One region of the Pseudomonas sp. 5.2 genome, then DNA from elsewhere that is predicted to be linked to it. Evidence: riboswitches for the same ligand, from Rfam matches in the RefSeq annotation. Region 1 holds a riboswitch; each other region holds the start of a gene.
The links. Region 1 has a riboswitch for cobalamin ahead of AC5PZ0_RS08410 (ABC transporter substrate-binding protein). Riboswitches for the same ligand answer to the same signal wherever they lie in the genome.

Region 1 (2,193 bases):
CGGCGCTGAGTCGGCCCTGCACGTGCCGTGGGCGATCCTGCACGACCGTGGCTGGCTGGCATTCTCCGACAACCTTCGCCTGCGCACGTCGTACCCCGTGCTGCCCTGGATCGGCGTCATCGCCTTGGGCTACGGCCTTGGCCCCTGGTTCGCCCGTGGCAGCGACGCAGGCCAACGCCAGCATCGCCTGCTGCTGGCCGGGGTGATCGCACTGCTTGGTTTTGTCGTGCTGCGCATGCTCAACGGCTACGGCGAGGCACCCTGGAGCGGGTACCCGACGTTGACGCAAACGCTGATGAGCTTCTTCAACATCACCAAGTATCCGCCGTCCTTGCTGTTCCTGGCCCTCACCCTGGGCTGTGGCCTGCTGCTGTTGCGCGCCTTCGAGCGTGCCGGCCAGGCCCGCTGGATCAACGCCCTGGCGGTTTACGGTGCAGCACCGATGTTTTTCTACCTGCTGCACCTGTATGTGCTGAAGCTGCTTTACCTGGCCTGCGTCGCGCTGTTCGGCCACAACCAAGGGGATTACTTCGGCTTCGACGGCATCGGTGCCGTGTGGCTGGGCGCCGCCTTGCTCGCCGTGTCGCTGTACCTGCCGGTACGTAGCTTCGCCCGGCTGAAGGCGCGTCGGCGTGACATCACCTGGCTCAAGTACTTCTGAAAAGCGTTTTCACCCGGCTGCCTGATGGTCTACCATGCCGGCCGCCGGTTTCCACCACGGAATTAATAGGGAATCCCAAGCCCGCTAACGCGGGCCAAACGGAACTGCCCCCGCAACTGTAGGTGCCGAGCCTGCTCCATCGATGCCACTGGATAACCTTGTCCGGGAAGGCTGGAGCTGGGCCATGACGCACCAGTCAGGAGACCTGCCGGCGCAAAAACACCAACCGGCGGGGTGTCCGGGATGGCCATCTCCACCCTTTTCTGGGTGCTGCCCCCTGCCGCGTGCACGGGGCTCGGCGATGCCTGTCCATGCGTTCATTCCGTGAACCCTTCGATAGGAGATCGTCCCCTCATGCTGCCTCGTCTTGCCGCTTTGATCGCCGGCCTCGGCCTCACCAGCCTGGCCCAGGCTACCGCCACCCACTACCCGCTCACGGTCGACAACTGCGGCATGCCGCAGACCTTCGCCCACGCGCCCGAGCGTGCAGTGACCATTGGCCAGGCCGGCACCGAGATGCTCTACGCACTGGGGCTGGGCGACAAACTGGCCGGCACCTCGCTGTGGTTCAACAACGTGCTGCCCGAGTACAAGGCGCTGAACGACAAGGTCGAGCGCCTGGCCGACAACGACCCCAGTTTCGAGGCAGTGGTCGGCAAGCGTCCGCAACTGGTGGCCGTTCAGTTTGAATGGATGGTCGGCGCACAAGGCGTGGTCGGCACCCGCGAGCAGTTCGACGAGCTGAAGATCCCGACCTACCTGCTGCCGTCGGACTGCGAAGGCAAAGACAACCTGGTGGGCGCCGACGGCACCCGCCTGCAGGCGTTCCAGGTCGAGAGCATCTACAAGAGCGTCAACCAGCTGGCCGAAATCTTCGACGTGCAAGACCGCGGCGCCGCATTGAACGCCGACCTCAAGGGCCGCCTGGACAGCGCCAAGGCACAGTTGGCTGGCAAGGATTTGTCGAACACCTCGGCACTGTTCTGGTTCTCTAGCGCCGACTTGGATATCGACCCCTACGTCGCCGGCCGCCAAGGGGTGGCTGACTTCATGCTGCGTACCCTGGGGGTGCGCAATGTGGTCGAGTCCACCGAAGAATGGCCGACCGTGGGCTGGGAAACCCTGGCCAAGGCCAACCCGACCTGGTTGATCATCGCCCGCATGGACCGTCGCCGCTTCCCGGCAGACGACTACCAGAAAAAACTCGAATTCCTGCGCAACGACCCGGTTACCCGCAACATGGACGCGGTGAAGAACGACCGCATCATCGTCCTCGACGCCGACGCCATGCAGGCCGGCATCCGGCTGTTCCGTGGCCTGCAGACGCTGTCGACGGCGTTCGCCAGCGGTAAAGCAGCCCAGTGATGAGCCGCCTGTTGCCCTACAGCGCCCTGGCCCTGGCAGCCCTGTGTGTCGCGCTGGTGGCCGGCACGGCGATCGGCGAGAGCAACCTGGCGCCGAACGTGGTCTACCAAGTGCTGGCCAATCACCTGTGGCAGGCCGGTTACCCGGTCGACCCCATCGATGCCGGT
Region 2 (2,193 bases), on a different contig from region 1:
GCCTGGCGCAAACGCGCTTCGAGCTGCACGGCATCCAGGTCCTGACCGATCAGCACCAGGCGTGTGATACGCGGTTCGTCGGCACGCCAGGCGCGGTCGAAGTGCTTGTCGAAGCGGGTACCCACGCCTTGCACCAGCAGGCGCATCGGCTTGCCCGGGATGGCGGCGAAGCCTTTGGCGCGCAGGATGCCGAACTCGACCACCAACTGGGTCAGGGCATCGAGCAACAGGCTTTCGTCGGCTTCTGGCAGGTCGATGGAGATCGAATCGAAGGCGTCGTGGTCATGATCGTCGTGATCATCGCCATCGTGGTGCGAATCGTGGTGGGTACGGCGGCCATCGATGTGCACCTCGGACTCGGCGCCCACGCCCAGCAGTACGTCCAGTGGCAGACGGCCACTGCTGGCCTCGATCACCTTGACCGCGGGCGGCAGCTCTTCGGCCACCTCGGCGCGGACCTTGGCCAGGCCTTCGGCGTCGATCAGGTCGGCCTTGTTCAGCACCACCAGGTCGGCACTGGCCAATTGGTCAGCGAACAATTCGTGCAGCGGCGACTCGTGGTCCAGGTTCGGGTCGAGCTTGCGCTGTGCGTCCACCTGGTCTGGGTAGGCGGCAAAGGTGCCGGCCGCCACAGCCGGGCTGTCGACCACGGTAATGACCGCATCGACGGTGCAGGCGTTACGGATTTCTGGCCACTGGAAGGCCTGTACCAACGGCTTTGGCAGCGCCAGGCCACTGGTTTCGATGAGGATGTGGTCAAGGTCGCCACGGCGTGCGACCAACTCGCGCATGACTGGGAAGAACTCTTCCTGCACGGTGCAGCACAGGCAGCCATTGGCCAGCTCGTACACGCGGCCGCTGGCCTCTTCTTCGGTGCAACCGATGCTGCACTGTTTTAGGATCTCGCCATCGATGCCCAGTTCGCCAAATTCATTGACGATCACCGCGATACGGCGGCCTTGGGCGTTGTCGAGCATGTGGCGAAGCAAGGTGGTCTTGCCCGAACCGAGGAAGCCGGTAACGATGGTGACGGGGAGTTTGGCCAGTGTTTTCATGTCGCGATGCCCTTGGCAAGATGGCGCGGGCATGCAGGACGAAAGCCACGGGCCAGGTCGGCCGGGCTTGTTCGCCACCGGATCACCCCGCCCGGTTGAAAGTCGAAATCGCCTCGAGGCAGGTCTCCTGGCTCGCACCGTACCTGCCATGCTTTGAATAGCAGGGCTGGAGGGCGCGACGCCTTCCCGCGCGGTTACGCAGTGGCTGTGTCGACCCGTTGTCGGTGCTTACAGTTGCGGGGGCAGCCGCGGCTTGTACCGCGTTCCCGTCTTAGCTTCGGCCTGGCCGAAGAACCTCGAAGTGGCAAGGCTACGCAGTGGCTGGCAGGTGGTCAACCATTGCCGTCGGCCATTGCGCGACTGACGCACAGGCATTGGCGCATCTGCGCTACAGTTGCACCTTCATCAACGGCCAAGGACGCCCTATGCCGCTCGCCCCCGCCATCCCGGTACTGCGTATTTTCTCGGTCGAAAAAGCCAAAGAGTTCTACCTCGACTTCCTCGGCTTCAGCCTGGACTGGGAACACCGCTTCAGCCCTGACCTGCCCCTGTACGCGCAAATCCACCGCGACGGGTTGATCCTGCACCTAAGCGAACACCACGGCGATGCCACCCCGGGTTCGACCGTGTTCGCCCGCCTCGACGACCTGCGCGCCCTCGAGCGCGAACTGCAGGCCAAACGCTACGGCTACGCCCGGCCCGAAGCCGAACGCCTGGACTGGGGCCTGCAGATGCAGGTCCATGACCCGTTTGGCAACCGCCTGCGCTTCTGCCAGCAGATCGATGATGAGGCCGCGCAATGAAGGCCATGGGCAAGCGCGAAATGGCACGCGTGGAGCGTGAGCTGGTGGTTTGCCTGACGGACGCCTGCGAAACGGCCAAGGCAGAGATTGTCGGGTTCACCTGGCTTACCCATCACCTTGACCCCGACAGTTTTCCTGCCAGCCTGCGCATTACCTGGGTATTCGAGCGCGAGGCAGACAAGGCTGCAGCGCTGGCTGGGGTGGCTAAAGCGCGGATGCTGGCGTTGACCTGTCAGGCGCTTGATGAAGTGGGGATACGGCTGGACCACCCGGCCTGGCATGTGCGGTTTGACAGTGAAGAGGCTTGTAGTCGGAGCCACGGCGGGGATTGGGGT
Region 3 (2,193 bases), on a different contig from region 1:
CGTTTGGCCAGTTGCTGCAGGCCAGGTTCGTCGGCCTTGAGGGCGATGCTGGCGATACCGCGCAGTCCTGACAGCGCCAAGCCATGGTCAGCCAAGGCTTGGCGCAGCAGGTTTTCGAGGGTGTCCGCCGGGCAACCCCGGCGGCAGCCAAAGCCGGCGTACAGCGCCGGCAGGGTCGCGTCTAAAACCATCAGGCCTGGCTGGAGCGGCGGTACAGCCACGCGCTGAGCAGGCCCAGGGCCAGCCAGAAGGCGGCGTTGGTCAGCCAGCTGGCGACCTTGAACTGGGCTTCCAGGGCTTCAGGCGCGAGGCTTTGATGCACCTCAGGTTGCGGTGCACCGATGACATGCGGCAGTACCAGCAGCACGGCGCCTAGCGCTTTAACCAGCCAGTGGCGGGCAAATACCAACAGGGCCAGGCCCAGTGCGGTAGCGCTTGCGGTGCCGATCCACCAGGCCTGGCGTTGCCCCAGGTCAGCGGCAGCGGTGCCTGGCAGCTCTGGCGGCAGGCCCAGGGTAGGGGCCAGGCAGAACACGGCGAACCCCGCCAGGCCCCACAGGGCGCCGGTGCCCGCGCGCTTCGGTTCACGCAGGCTGTACAGGGCGACCAGTATCAGCGCGAAGCCTACCGCTACCACCAGGTTGCCCCCGGTGGTGGACAGCACGCGTTGCCAGCCGTCTTCAGGCGACCAGGCTTCGGCGCTGTGTTCATGGGCCGCGGCCCCTTCGGCGCCGTGTTCGTGATGCTCGGCAACAGGGGCTGCGGATTCGTAGGTTTCTGCTTCAAGGATCAACGGGGCAACCCAGAAGCTTTGCAGCAGGGTCAGCAGCAAGGCCGCGAGCAGCCCGCTGAAGCCCGCGGTACGGGCAATGCGCATGATCATGGGGCGTACTCAGTGGCAGGGGAAGGCGGCGCTGTGGCGGGTATCGTGCGCCGCGTTGTGCACGGCTTCGATGTGCGAGAAGCCGGCAAAGTACACCAGGCACAGGCCCAGCAGGCTGGCGCCGACGGCGATGACGACACGCTGACTGAGGGTGACGGGGGTGGCAATGCTGTGTTTGGCGCTGGTGACGGGCATGACGCGTTCCTCTGCTTTTTGTGGGCAACGGGCAAGCGCGGCAGCCCCGAACGTGATCCGCCCAGGGGAATGCGACAGCGCCCGCCCACCGCGGGGTGTTCATGAACGTCAGGCCGGTCTCCGGGCTCACGAGGAGGAGCAGGGCTCCTGAAAAGCGCCCCTTCCCATGCCAGATGACGCGGCACAGTGGTCTAGACGCTTCGCTCGCTTACCGTTGCGGGGGCAGCACCGGCTTGGTCGGGCCCTGGTCGAGGGCTTGCGACGCACCGGTTTCCCGTTTCACCCCCTGAGGGGCACCTGAACGCGAGGCATTAGGAGACCACGAGGCAGGTTTTCCGTCAATTGCACAGCGGTGTGCGCGTGAAAAGTATTTCAGAAGTTGTAGGCCAGCAATTTTCGGGTTTTGCAGTGCCTGGGAGGTCGTGCGCCGCCTGCGCGGCGCTTCGCAGCACAAGGCTGCTCCACATCGAAGCGGGCGCCAAGACATGTCACAGGAATAATTGGCCCGAAACAGATGTGGGAGCAGCCTTGTGCTGCGAAGCGCCGCGCGGGCGGCGCTCGGTCTCATAGGCGCCAAAAAAATCCAGCCATGCACTAAGCCGTCCGCGCGCTACGCCCAGCCTCCCGCTGCGCCACCAACCCACGAATCCGCGGAATCAGTTCCTGCCCATACTCCACCGCATCGCGCAACTGATCGAACCCGCGGAACAGGAAGGTGCTAACCCCCAGGTCGTAGTACGCCAGCGCCGCCTCAGCCACTTGGTCCGCCGTCCCTACCAGCGACGTCGAGTTGCCCGCACCGCCGCCCAACGCGGCAATCTCGGTCCACAGCCGGGTGTCATGCACCTTGCGCTGGCTGGCCAACTGCACCAGGCGCTCTGAGCCGGCGTTGCTCTTGCCGAAGTTCTTCTCGCGGCGGTTGCCCTGGCGGATGCCGATGCGCGTCTGGGCATCGGCCAGAATGCGCTCGGCACGGGCCCAGGCTTGCTCCTCGGTAGCCCCCAGGATCGGCCGCAGCGACAGGCTGAAGCGGATGTGCTTTTCACGCCCATAACGGGCTGCAGCCTTGCGCACCTTGGCAATACGCTCGCGCACCTGCTCCAGCGGTTCGCCCC
Region 4 (2,193 bases), on a different contig from region 1:
CGCAAGGTCAGCCGGTCAGGGGCCTCGATGTGGTCGAGGGTGGTGACCAGCTCCATCCAGCGATGGCGTTGGCTATTGGCAAGGACGGCATCCAGGTTGGCCTTGGCAGCTGCAGCGTCGAATGGCGTGCCGTCACTGAAGCGCACGCCATCTCGCAAGTTGAAGGTGTAAGTCTTGCCATCGTCGGAGACTTGCCAAGCCTGTGCCAACCACGGCTCTACAGTGCCCGCCGAGGTGTAACGCACCAGCGGTTCATACACCATGGCCTGGGCGTACATCTGATTGGGCGAGTAGCCGCGTGGGTCGAGTGGGCCTGCGTTAACGGGCCAGGAATACACCAGCGTCGGGCTATGTTGGGGTGTGCTGTCTGCGTGTGCGCAGAGGCTCGCGGCGACCATCAGAATGCCCCAGAGGGCGGGCTTTGGTTTAGCTGACTGCTGCTTCACACGGGGTCCCCACTTCGACGGAGGCGTAAGGCTAAAGAGTGGTGGGTATGATGTCCATGCAAAAACTTCTTACTGAACGTTACAAAATGCCGCGCCAGAAAAGGCAATAGAAAGCCCTGGCGATGATTGAACCGTGACGCGTTCGCCCAGGGCCTGAAGTGGCGAGCTCAGGCGACCTGTTTGCCACAAGCCGGTTGACGCAGCGGGCTTTTGATGGTCATCTGCGCGCCTGTTTCAGGTGCCCCCTGCCGCCGTGCATGGGGTGAAACGGGAAGCCGGTTCGTCATCGTTCGATGATCAGTCCGGCGCTGCCCCCGCAACGGTATGCGAGCGAAGCATTCAAGACACCACTGTGCCCTGGCATGGGAAGGTGAAGGCTTCATGACCCTCGCGAGCCCGGAGACCGGCCTGAAGCATCGTTTGGCAAACCCGCGGTGGGCGGGCGCAGGCCGGTTTCCGTGGGCGTGCTCGCCCGCGATTCCTCTTTGCGTTGTTCCCCCGGGATTCTTTCATTCCTGCTTCAAGTGGAACGACATGTCCCGTTATTCGCTGTTCAGTTCTCTGCCAGGTACGCTGCTGCACGCCAGCCTGGTGCCCTGTGTTTTTCTCTCTGTTGCCGCCCACGCCGCCGAGGCGGACAACGCCCTGGCGCTACCGGCCACGGACATTACCGGCACGGCCGAGCACAACCCTCAGCCCGACCTGCATACCCCAGGCACCAGTGGCTCGAGGCTTGGCCTGACGCCGCTGGAAACCCCAGCCAGCGTGACCAGTATCAGTGCCGAGCAAATCCTCAAGCGCAACAACGCCACGGTGCAGGACGCGGTCACCCGTTCACCCGGCATCACCTTCATCGGCACCCCCGGTAACGGCGGCACGGCCTTGTCGGCCCGCGGCTTCACCGGGCACAGCTCGACCATGCAGTTGTACGACGGTACCCGGCTGTACGTGGGCGCCGGCACAGTGACCTTCCCGGTCGATACCTGGTCGGTCGAGCGCATCGATGTGCTGCGCGGCCCGGCCTCGGTGCTGTACGGGGAGGGCGCCACCGGTGCGGTGGTCAACGTCGTGCCGAAGAAGCCCTTTGAAGGCGAAATCCGCAATCACCTGCGCCTGGGCTACGGCTCGGATGACCGTCGGCAGATGGCCCTGGACAGCGGCGGCTCGCTGACCGACACCTTGAGCTACCGCCTGAACCTCAACAAGCTGGCCAGCAACGGCTGGGTCGACCGGGGCGATTCGCAGAGTCTTGCCATCAGCGGCGCGCTGCGCTGGCAGCCCAGCGATGAACTGAGCTTCACCCTCAGCCACGACTACGGAGACCAAGACCCGCAGCAGTACATGGGGACGCCGTTGGTGGACGGGCATTACCGCGAGTCGCTGCGCGATCACAACTACAACGTCGACAACGCCGAAGTGCATTACAACGACCAGTCCACACGGCTAGTCACCGACTGGGTAATCAACGACAACCTCACCGCCAGCAACCAACTGTACTTCCTCAAGGCCCAGCGCCGCTGGCGCAACGCCGAGACCTACACCTGGCTGCCAGGCGACCAGGTGCGGCGCAGCAGCTTCATCAGCATCAAGCAGACCCAGGAACAGCTTGGCGATCGCCAGTCGTTCACCCTGCAACATTCGCTGTTCGGCCTGGACAGCCAGACTGTGGTGGGCGCCGACTACAACACGATCCGTTTCGTGCGCAAGCACGACTTCGGCAACACCCTGACCGATACCGTGCCGCTGT

Region 2: linked by a shared signal. The riboswitch ahead of cobW (cobalamin biosynthesis protein CobW) and the one ahead of AC5PZ0_RS08410 (ABC transporter substrate-binding protein) in region 1 are both predicted to bind cobalamin.
Region 3: linked by a shared signal. The riboswitch ahead of AC5PZ0_RS12650 (CbtB domain-containing protein) and the one ahead of AC5PZ0_RS08410 (ABC transporter substrate-binding protein) in region 1 are both predicted to bind cobalamin.
Region 4: linked by a shared signal. The riboswitch ahead of AC5PZ0_RS20095 (TonB-dependent receptor) and the one ahead of AC5PZ0_RS08410 (ABC transporter substrate-binding protein) in region 1 are both predicted to bind cobalamin.

What each region holds. Positions count from the first base shown of each region.
Region 1 covers NZ_JBYBHH010000004.1:144,789-146,981, forward strand. Annotated here, with positions in the region: gene AC5PZ0_RS08405 (acetyltransferase domain-containing protein) at 1-661, shown strand, start outside; cobalamin riboswitch at 690-888, shown strand; gene AC5PZ0_RS08410 (ABC transporter substrate-binding protein) at 1,016-2,026, shown strand; gene AC5PZ0_RS08415 (FecCD family ABC transporter permease) at 2,026-2,193, shown strand, end outside.
Region 2 covers NZ_JBYBHH010000005.1:194,026-196,218, forward strand. Annotated here, with positions in the region: gene cobW (cobalamin biosynthesis protein CobW) at 1-1,055, opposite strand, end outside; cobalamin riboswitch at 1,156-1,369, opposite strand; gene AC5PZ0_RS10135 (glyoxalase superfamily protein) at 1,481-1,858, shown strand; gene AC5PZ0_RS10140 (hypothetical protein) at 1,855-2,193, shown strand, end outside.
Region 3 covers NZ_JBYBHH010000007.1:43,192-45,384, reverse strand. Annotated here, with positions in the region: gene AC5PZ0_RS12660 (cobalamin biosynthesis protein) at 1-173, opposite strand, end outside; gene AC5PZ0_RS12655 (CbtA family protein) at 191-883, opposite strand; gene AC5PZ0_RS12650 (CbtB domain-containing protein) at 893-1,078, opposite strand; cobalamin riboswitch at 1,173-1,394, opposite strand; gene AC5PZ0_RS12645 (LLM class flavin-dependent oxidoreductase) at 1,673-2,193, opposite strand, start outside.
Region 4 covers NZ_JBYBHH010000013.1:184,936-187,128, reverse strand. Annotated here, with positions in the region: gene nikA (nickel ABC transporter substrate-binding protein) at 1-446, opposite strand, end outside; cobalamin riboswitch at 666-872, shown strand; gene AC5PZ0_RS20095 (TonB-dependent receptor) at 981-2,193, shown strand, end outside.